One region of the Mesorhizobium sp. M8A.F.Ca.ET.207.01.1.1 genome, then DNA from elsewhere that is predicted to be linked to it. Evidence: predicted binding sites of a transcription regulator. Region 1 holds the regulator's gene; the other holds the start of a gene.

Evidence for each region. The regulator LexA, encoded in region 1, represses DNA repair genes until DNA is damaged. The targets are predictions, from matches to a motif close to TGTTCNNNNTGTGTTCNG.
Region 2: a site for LexA is predicted at 1,257-1,274, ahead of parE (DNA topoisomerase IV subunit B). Genes of this name have one in related genera too.

What each region holds. Positions count from the first base shown of each region.
Region 1 covers NZ_SRUS01000006.1:402,225-405,642, reverse strand. The annotation lists gene EN850_RS20310 (GntR family transcriptional regulator) at 1-391, shown strand, start outside; gene lexA (transcriptional repressor LexA) at 802-1,545, shown strand; gene EN850_RS20300 (ComEC/Rec2 family competence protein) at 1,539-3,418, opposite strand, start outside.
Region 2 covers NZ_SRUS01000006.1:174,377-177,794, forward strand. The annotation lists gene parE (DNA topoisomerase IV subunit B) at 1-1,185, opposite strand, end outside; gene cpaB (Flp pilus assembly protein CpaB) at 1,445-2,350, shown strand; gene EN850_RS19235 (type II and III secretion system protein family protein) at 2,441-3,418, shown strand, end outside.

The DNA of each region.
Region 1 (3,418 bases):
TGCGGCGGTCGACAAATGGGACGAGAATCACGAGGCTTTCCATGCGGCGCTGCTGAGTGCCGCCACATGCGATTGGCTGTTGCGTTTCCGCTCGACGATCTCGGATCAATTGCGCCGGCATCATCGCTTTCTTGGTCTGGCGCCGACATTGCGGGCCGCGGCCGGCCTCAAGGATGGCTACGAAGAGGCGATGGAGGCGCTGCGCGAAGCGATTGCGATCGAACACCATACCGCGATCATGGAAGCGGCACTCGATCGTGACGTCGAGCGGGCCAAGGCGCTGATGGTGGCCCATATCGGCTACACCCTGCACGTCTATGTCCACAGCGAAGACAGCGGCCCGACCAAATACGCCGCCCGCGCCGGCAGCTTGAAAGCCGGTTCGGGATGACTCCGGCGCTTCCGCGACACCTATTCGCACGCGTTGGTCGGAGTGGGGCCGGACGCCTGGGTCCATCGCTGCCCCGAAGCTGCCAGTCGTTGGCGTTTTGGTTTCGTTTCGTTCCGCGAATAACGGACCGATAAATTATACAATCCGCCCGGGGAAAGCCTTCCGAACGGCTGACGCCAAACTCGGGAGCGGATGGGCCACAGGCCATTAACCATAACGATTTCAATGGGCCTGCCGATGGCGGAAAAGGTCGGCTTCTGCCCGCCGTAGCGGACAAAAAACATCCGCAGCCTTAACAAATTCATTAAACTTTAAACGGTTGCGGAACACAACTGGAACAGATAGTGTTTGTTCTGGGTTTGTTTTTTCGATTCTGGTTCAGACCTTCGTTCAATGCCTTGGGGGCCGCCATGCTGACACGCAAGCAACATGAACTGCTGATGTTCATCCACGAACGGCTCAAGGAAAGCGGGATACCGCCCTCCTTCGACGAGATGAAGGAAGCGCTCGATCTTGCCTCCAAATCCGGGATTCATCGCCTGATCACGGCGCTGGAGGAACGCGGCTTCATTCGCCGGCTACCCAATCGGGCGCGCGCGCTGGAGGTGCTGCGGCTGCCGGATTCGATCGCGCCCGGCCTGAACGCGGCAAAGAAATTTTCGCCCAGCGTCATCCAGGGCAGCCTTGGTCAAAACAATCTTGGCCGCCAGCTCAAGCCGGCGACGGCGCCTTCGCGTCTGCCCGCGGCCGGCAATGACGACGATGTGGTTTCAGCCGTGTCCATCCCGGTCATGGGCCGTATCGCCGCCGGTGTGCCGATCGATGCCATCCAGCATCAGACGCATTCGATCTCGGTGCCGCCGGATATGATCATGGGCGGCGAGCACTATGCGCTGGAGGTCAAGGGTGACTCGATGATCGAGGCTGGTATCTTCGACGGCGACACGGTCATCATCCGCAATGCGAACACGGCAAGTCCGGGCGAAATCATCGTGGCGCTGGTCGACGAGGAGGAAGCGACGCTGAAGCGGTTCCGCCGTAAAGGCGCCTCGATCGCGCTCGAAGCCGCCAATCCAGCCTACGAAACGCGCATTTTCGGGCCGGACAGAGTCAAGGTACAAGGCAAGCTGGTCGGGCTGATCAGGCGCTACTGAGCCGGTTTGCCATCGGACTTGTCTGGCTTTTTATAGGGCGGCAGCCCCCTCGCCTCGCGTGAGAATTTTCGCTGCTCGTGCCAGGGCCGGTATGGTCCCTCGACAGCGAATTCGATCACAGCCGGGGTTGTGGCCGACTGGGGATCGAAGAAGACGGCAGCACTTCCCTTGCGGGCGAGCTGCCGTTTCGTGACGACGACAACCAGCGGATTGTGGCAGGCGTCATAGGCGGTCGCGTCATTGACGACGATCAGGTCGGCGAAGGCGCAGGCTTTCCAGGTGTTCTTGCGATCCTCGACATAGGCGACGATCGCGCCGGAAGGGTGCCTGGCAAGGCAAAGGCCTTCGCGGCAATAGAACGGCGATCCCTGCGGCAGGTCGGTGGGAGCGGCAATATCGAATTGCCCGTCCGCCTTGTCGAACATTTCCGGTTTGACGATTGTTTCGGAGACCAGAGCGCGTTTCCAGTTGTCGGCCGCGAATTCGTTCGGACGTTCCCGGTTGACGGCCAGTTCGCCATTGCCGATCGGCAGTGCGACCAGCCGTGCGTCTTCCGAGATCAGCACGTCGGGCGTGCGTATGTCCGACACAGTCAACAGACCGGCAAGTGCGAATGGCAGTGCCGCGAGCCGCAGCCAGGTCGTCGCCATCGTCGCGATGACCAGCGCGACGGCCACCAGCAGCACGGATTGCTGCGAGATCAGACCTACCCCATCGATTGGCGAGCGCTCCGATATCCATGACGATACGGCGATCATCGCTGTCAGGCCTTTGCCCATCACGTAGAGAAACGGGCCGTCGGCGCCGAAGGGCATCGCCAGCGAACTGAGGACCGCAAAAGGCATGACGACCACCGACACGATCGGCATGACGGCCAGATTGGCGAACAGGCTGAGCGGCGATACGCGCTGGAAATGCCAGATGGCAAACAGCGCCGTCGCGCTGCCGGCAATGATGGAGGTCATGGCCAATCCACCTGTCGCCAGCAGGAATTTTCGCGTCAGGAACCCGGGTAGTGACCGCTTTGGCGACGGTGGCCTCGTCTTACCAGCGCGGTGGTCCGCCCAGCCGGCATAGGCGCCAACAAGGGCCGCGGTTGCTGCGAACGACATCTGGAAGCTCGGGCCGACGACCTCGTGCGGGGAAACCAGGATAACGGCGATCGCCGAGATGGCCAGGTTGCGCATGGTGAGCGCCGCGCGATCGAACAAGACGGCAATCAGCATCACCGCCAGCATGATGAAGCTGCGTTCGGCCGCAACGACGACACCGGAAATGACGAGATAGGCGGCGATCGAGAAAAGTGCGGCGGCGGCCGCATATTTCTTCACCGGCCGGCGCGCGGAAAAGTCTGGAAACAGCGCGAAGGCACCGCGCAACAGACCCATGATGGTGCCGGCGACCAGCGCCATATGCAGTCCCGAAATGGAAATGATGTGATAGATGCCGGTACGCCGCATCGCTTCGTTGATTTCATCGGGAATGCCGGCGCGCACGCCGACGATCAGCGCCGCCGCGATCTCGCCTTCGGCGCCGCCGATGCTGCCCCTGATGTGGTCGGCGATGGCTTCGCGGGCGTTTTCGATGCTTGAAAAAAGACGGGCTGGCAGCGACATCTCACCATCGTCGGTAGCGACAACCGTTGGATTGCCGAGAAAGAAGCCGCTGCCGCCGATGCCTGCGAAATAGCTGTCGAAGGAGAAGTCGTAGCTGTCCGGCCGCACCGGACCGGTCGGCGGCAGCAGTTTGGCGTAGCCTGTGATAAGCGAGCCAGCGGTCATTTCCGGCGGTATCTTGCGTGCCGAAAGCCGGACCCTTTCCGGCGCATAGCGCAATTTCGGCCGGGCGGTCGAAATCACGTCCATGGTCAACC
Region 2 (3,418 bases), 230 kb from region 1:
GCGTATCGCTTCGATCGTCGCCAGCCTGTCCTTGGTCTGGCCGACGAATTCCGGCTCGCGGATGAACACCGACAGCATGCCGGCGGCCGAGATCATGACGTCTTCCGACGTGACGATCGAGGCGCGCTTGTTGCCGACGAGGTCGGCATAGGCCCGCAGGCCGCGCGTCAGGACATTGCGGAAGCCGGCCTCGTGCGTGCCGCCTTCACCGGTCGGAATGGTGTTGCAGTAGGAATTGATGAAGCCGTCGCCGCCGAACCAGGTCACCGCCCACTCGAGCGAACCATGGCCGCCTTGCCTGTCGCTCTTGCCGGCGAAGATTTCGCGCGTCACCTGGAATTCGTCGCCTAGCGACGCTTTCAGATAATCCTTGAGGCCGCCGGGAAAATGGAATTCCGCCTTGGCCGGCGTCTGATCCTTTTCCTTGATGAGGGAAGGATCGCAGGTCCAGCGGATTTCGACGCCGCCGAATAGATAGGCCTTGGAGCGCGTCATGCGGTAGAGCCGTGCCGGCTCGAAGGCCGCACCCTTGCCGAAGATCTGCTCGTCGGGATGGAAACGCGTCCTGGTGCCGCGGCGGTTGTGCACCTCGCCGAGGTGCTCCAGACCGCTTACCGGAATGCCGCGTGAAAACCGTTGGCGATAAAGCTGGCGGCCGCGCGCGACTTCGACCTCGAGATGGTCCGACAGGGCGTTGACGACGGAAACGCCGACGCCGTGCAGGCCACCGGAGGTCTCGTAGACCTTGGAATCGAACTTGCCGCCCGAATGCAGCGTCGTCATGATCACTTCGAGCGCCGGCTTCTTGAATTTCGGATGCGGATCGACCGGGATGCCGCGGCCATTGTCGGTGACGGTGAGATAGCCGTCGGCCGAAAGCTCGACATCGATGAAGGTGGCGTGGCCGGCAACCGCTTCGTCCATCGAATTGTCGATGACCTCGGCGAACAAATGGTGCATCGCCTTGTCGTCGGTACCGCCGATATACATGCCAGGCCGGCGGCGCACCGGCTCCAGGCCTTCGAGCACCTCGATGTCGGCGGCGCTGTAACCCTCGCTGCCATCCTTGGCCGCGGCCGGGCGCCTGGCGGCCGCTTGCACCAGCGGATCCGCTGGGCGCGCCGGCGCGCGAACCGGCTGCGGCTGCTTGTCGATGTTGCCGAAGAGATCGTTGTTGTCGTCCATGCCAACCATAAGGGTCCGGTGCTGCGAATCACCCGTCGATACTGCCACGCTTTTCGGCGCCAAGCGACGGAGGTTCCTGTTACGTTCGGGGATTTAACCCCTCTTACCCTAAAACCATTCGATAACCAAGCGGGCGGAAATAGGTCGAATGCCACCGCACAAGATTCCTGATTCTTTAACAATGCCGACTAGCGTGAGCCCAACATAACAAGAAACTGCGGGCGTCAGGGGTTTAGGTGTGAGGGGCAAGGCCATAACGATGATCGGCATCGCCGCCGTTTTCGGCGCGATCTCGATCTTTGCCGCGGATTTCTGGGTCAAGAGCCAGGCCCAGGCCGATGCCCAGGAAAAGACGGCCTCGATCGCCGCTCCGGCCTCACCCAGGATCGAATTCAAGACGATCGTGGTGGCGACCGCGCCATTGCGTTATGGCATGGAGCTCGATCGCACCAAACTCAGCGAAATCCCGTGGCCGCAGGATTCCCTGCCGCAGGGCGCCTTTGCGACCATCGACGGGTTGCTCGGCGAAGGTGGCCGGGTCGTGCTGTCGCCGATCGAGGTCAACGAGCCGGTGCTGCTCACCAAGCTGTCCGGACCGAACGGCCGCGCGACGCTGTCCAATATGCTGACGCCCGGAATGCGGGCGGTCACCATCCGCACCGACGAGATCGCCGGCGTCGGCGGCTTCGTCACGCCGGGCGACCGGGTCGATGTCGTGCTGACCCGCGATGCCGGCGAAATCCAGGAAGTCGCCAAGAACGCGCAAGGCGCGGCCGGTTCGACCATCACCTCGGAAATCGTCGTTGCCGACGCCAAGGTGCTGAGCGTCGGGCAGGGCGCCGACGAGCGCCAGACGACGCCGCAGGTGGCCAATTCCGTGACCATCGAGGTGACGAGCGACGGCGCGCAGAAAGTGGCGCTGGCCCGCACCGTCGGCACGCTGTCGCTTTCGCTGCGCTCCGCCAGCGAAGGCGGCGACGGCAAGAACGGCGTCACCACCATCTCTTCCTTCGGCGGATCTGTGGCTTCCAAGGCCCAGGCGGCGGCCGGCTCCCTGTTCGATGCCGTCGCAAAGGAGCCGGAGAAGCCGAAGTTCAAGACGGTCATCGTGACACGCGGCACGCAGGCCGAGGAATACAAGGTTCCTTCGCGGGATCAGAAGTAAAGACCGGTGGGGACCGGGCGGGACGGGATAATGGCGATGCATACCCTATATCGAATGACGGATCGGTTGCGTTTGGTGCGCGCCTTGGCGATGGCGGCTTCACTGGCCGCGAGCGGCATGCTCGCCTTCGTCGGCGCGGCCAACGCGGACAACGACATCGTCCATGTCTCGTCGACCAGGAATGCGTCGATCAAGGTCGCCAAGGGCAAGCCCAAGACGATCATGACGAGCGCGGCCTTCTACCAGATCGTCATCGGCGATCCGGAGATCGCCAACGTCAATCCGCTGACCGACAAATCCTTCTATGTGCTGGGCAACAATCTCGGCACCACCGGCATTGCGCTGTTCGACGAGAACAAGCAGCTCGTCGGCACCATCGACATCGAAGTGACGCTCGACACCGACCAATTGGCGAGCACCATCCGCGCCAGCGTGCCGGACGCCAAGATCAAGGTCGGCTCGGCCAATGGCCGCGTGGTGCTTTCGGGCGAGGCGGATGACGCGGTCGCCGCCGAAAAGGCAAACAAGATCGCCACCCGCTTCTCCGGCAACGAGGAGGTGATCAATTCGGTCAATATCTCCTCGTCGCAGCAGGTCCAGCTCAATGTCCGCTTCGTCGAGATCAATCGCCAGGCCGGGCAGGATCTGGGCGCGAAATACAGCGCCAATTTCGCTTACGGCTTCGGCGGTCGCGACGTCTCGATCAATCCAGGCCCGGTCCCGGCGGCCGGCACCGGCGAGATCATCGGCCGGCTGCTGTCCAATGGCGTCTCGATCGATATCGCCATCAAGGCGCTGGAGGAGCGCGGCCTTGCCCGAAGGTTGGCCGAACCGAACCTGATTGCTCGCTCCGGCGAAACGGCGAGCTTTCTCGCCGGCGGCGAATTTCCCATCCCGGTTTCCGAAGACAATGGCAATATCTCCGTCAGCTACAAGAACTACGGCGTCAGCCTGGACTTTACGCCGACCGTGCTGAAGGACGGATTGGTCAGCCTCGACATCGCGCCGGAAGTCTCCTCGATCGATGCGTCGGCATCGTACAATATCGGCAACATTTCGGTGCCGGGG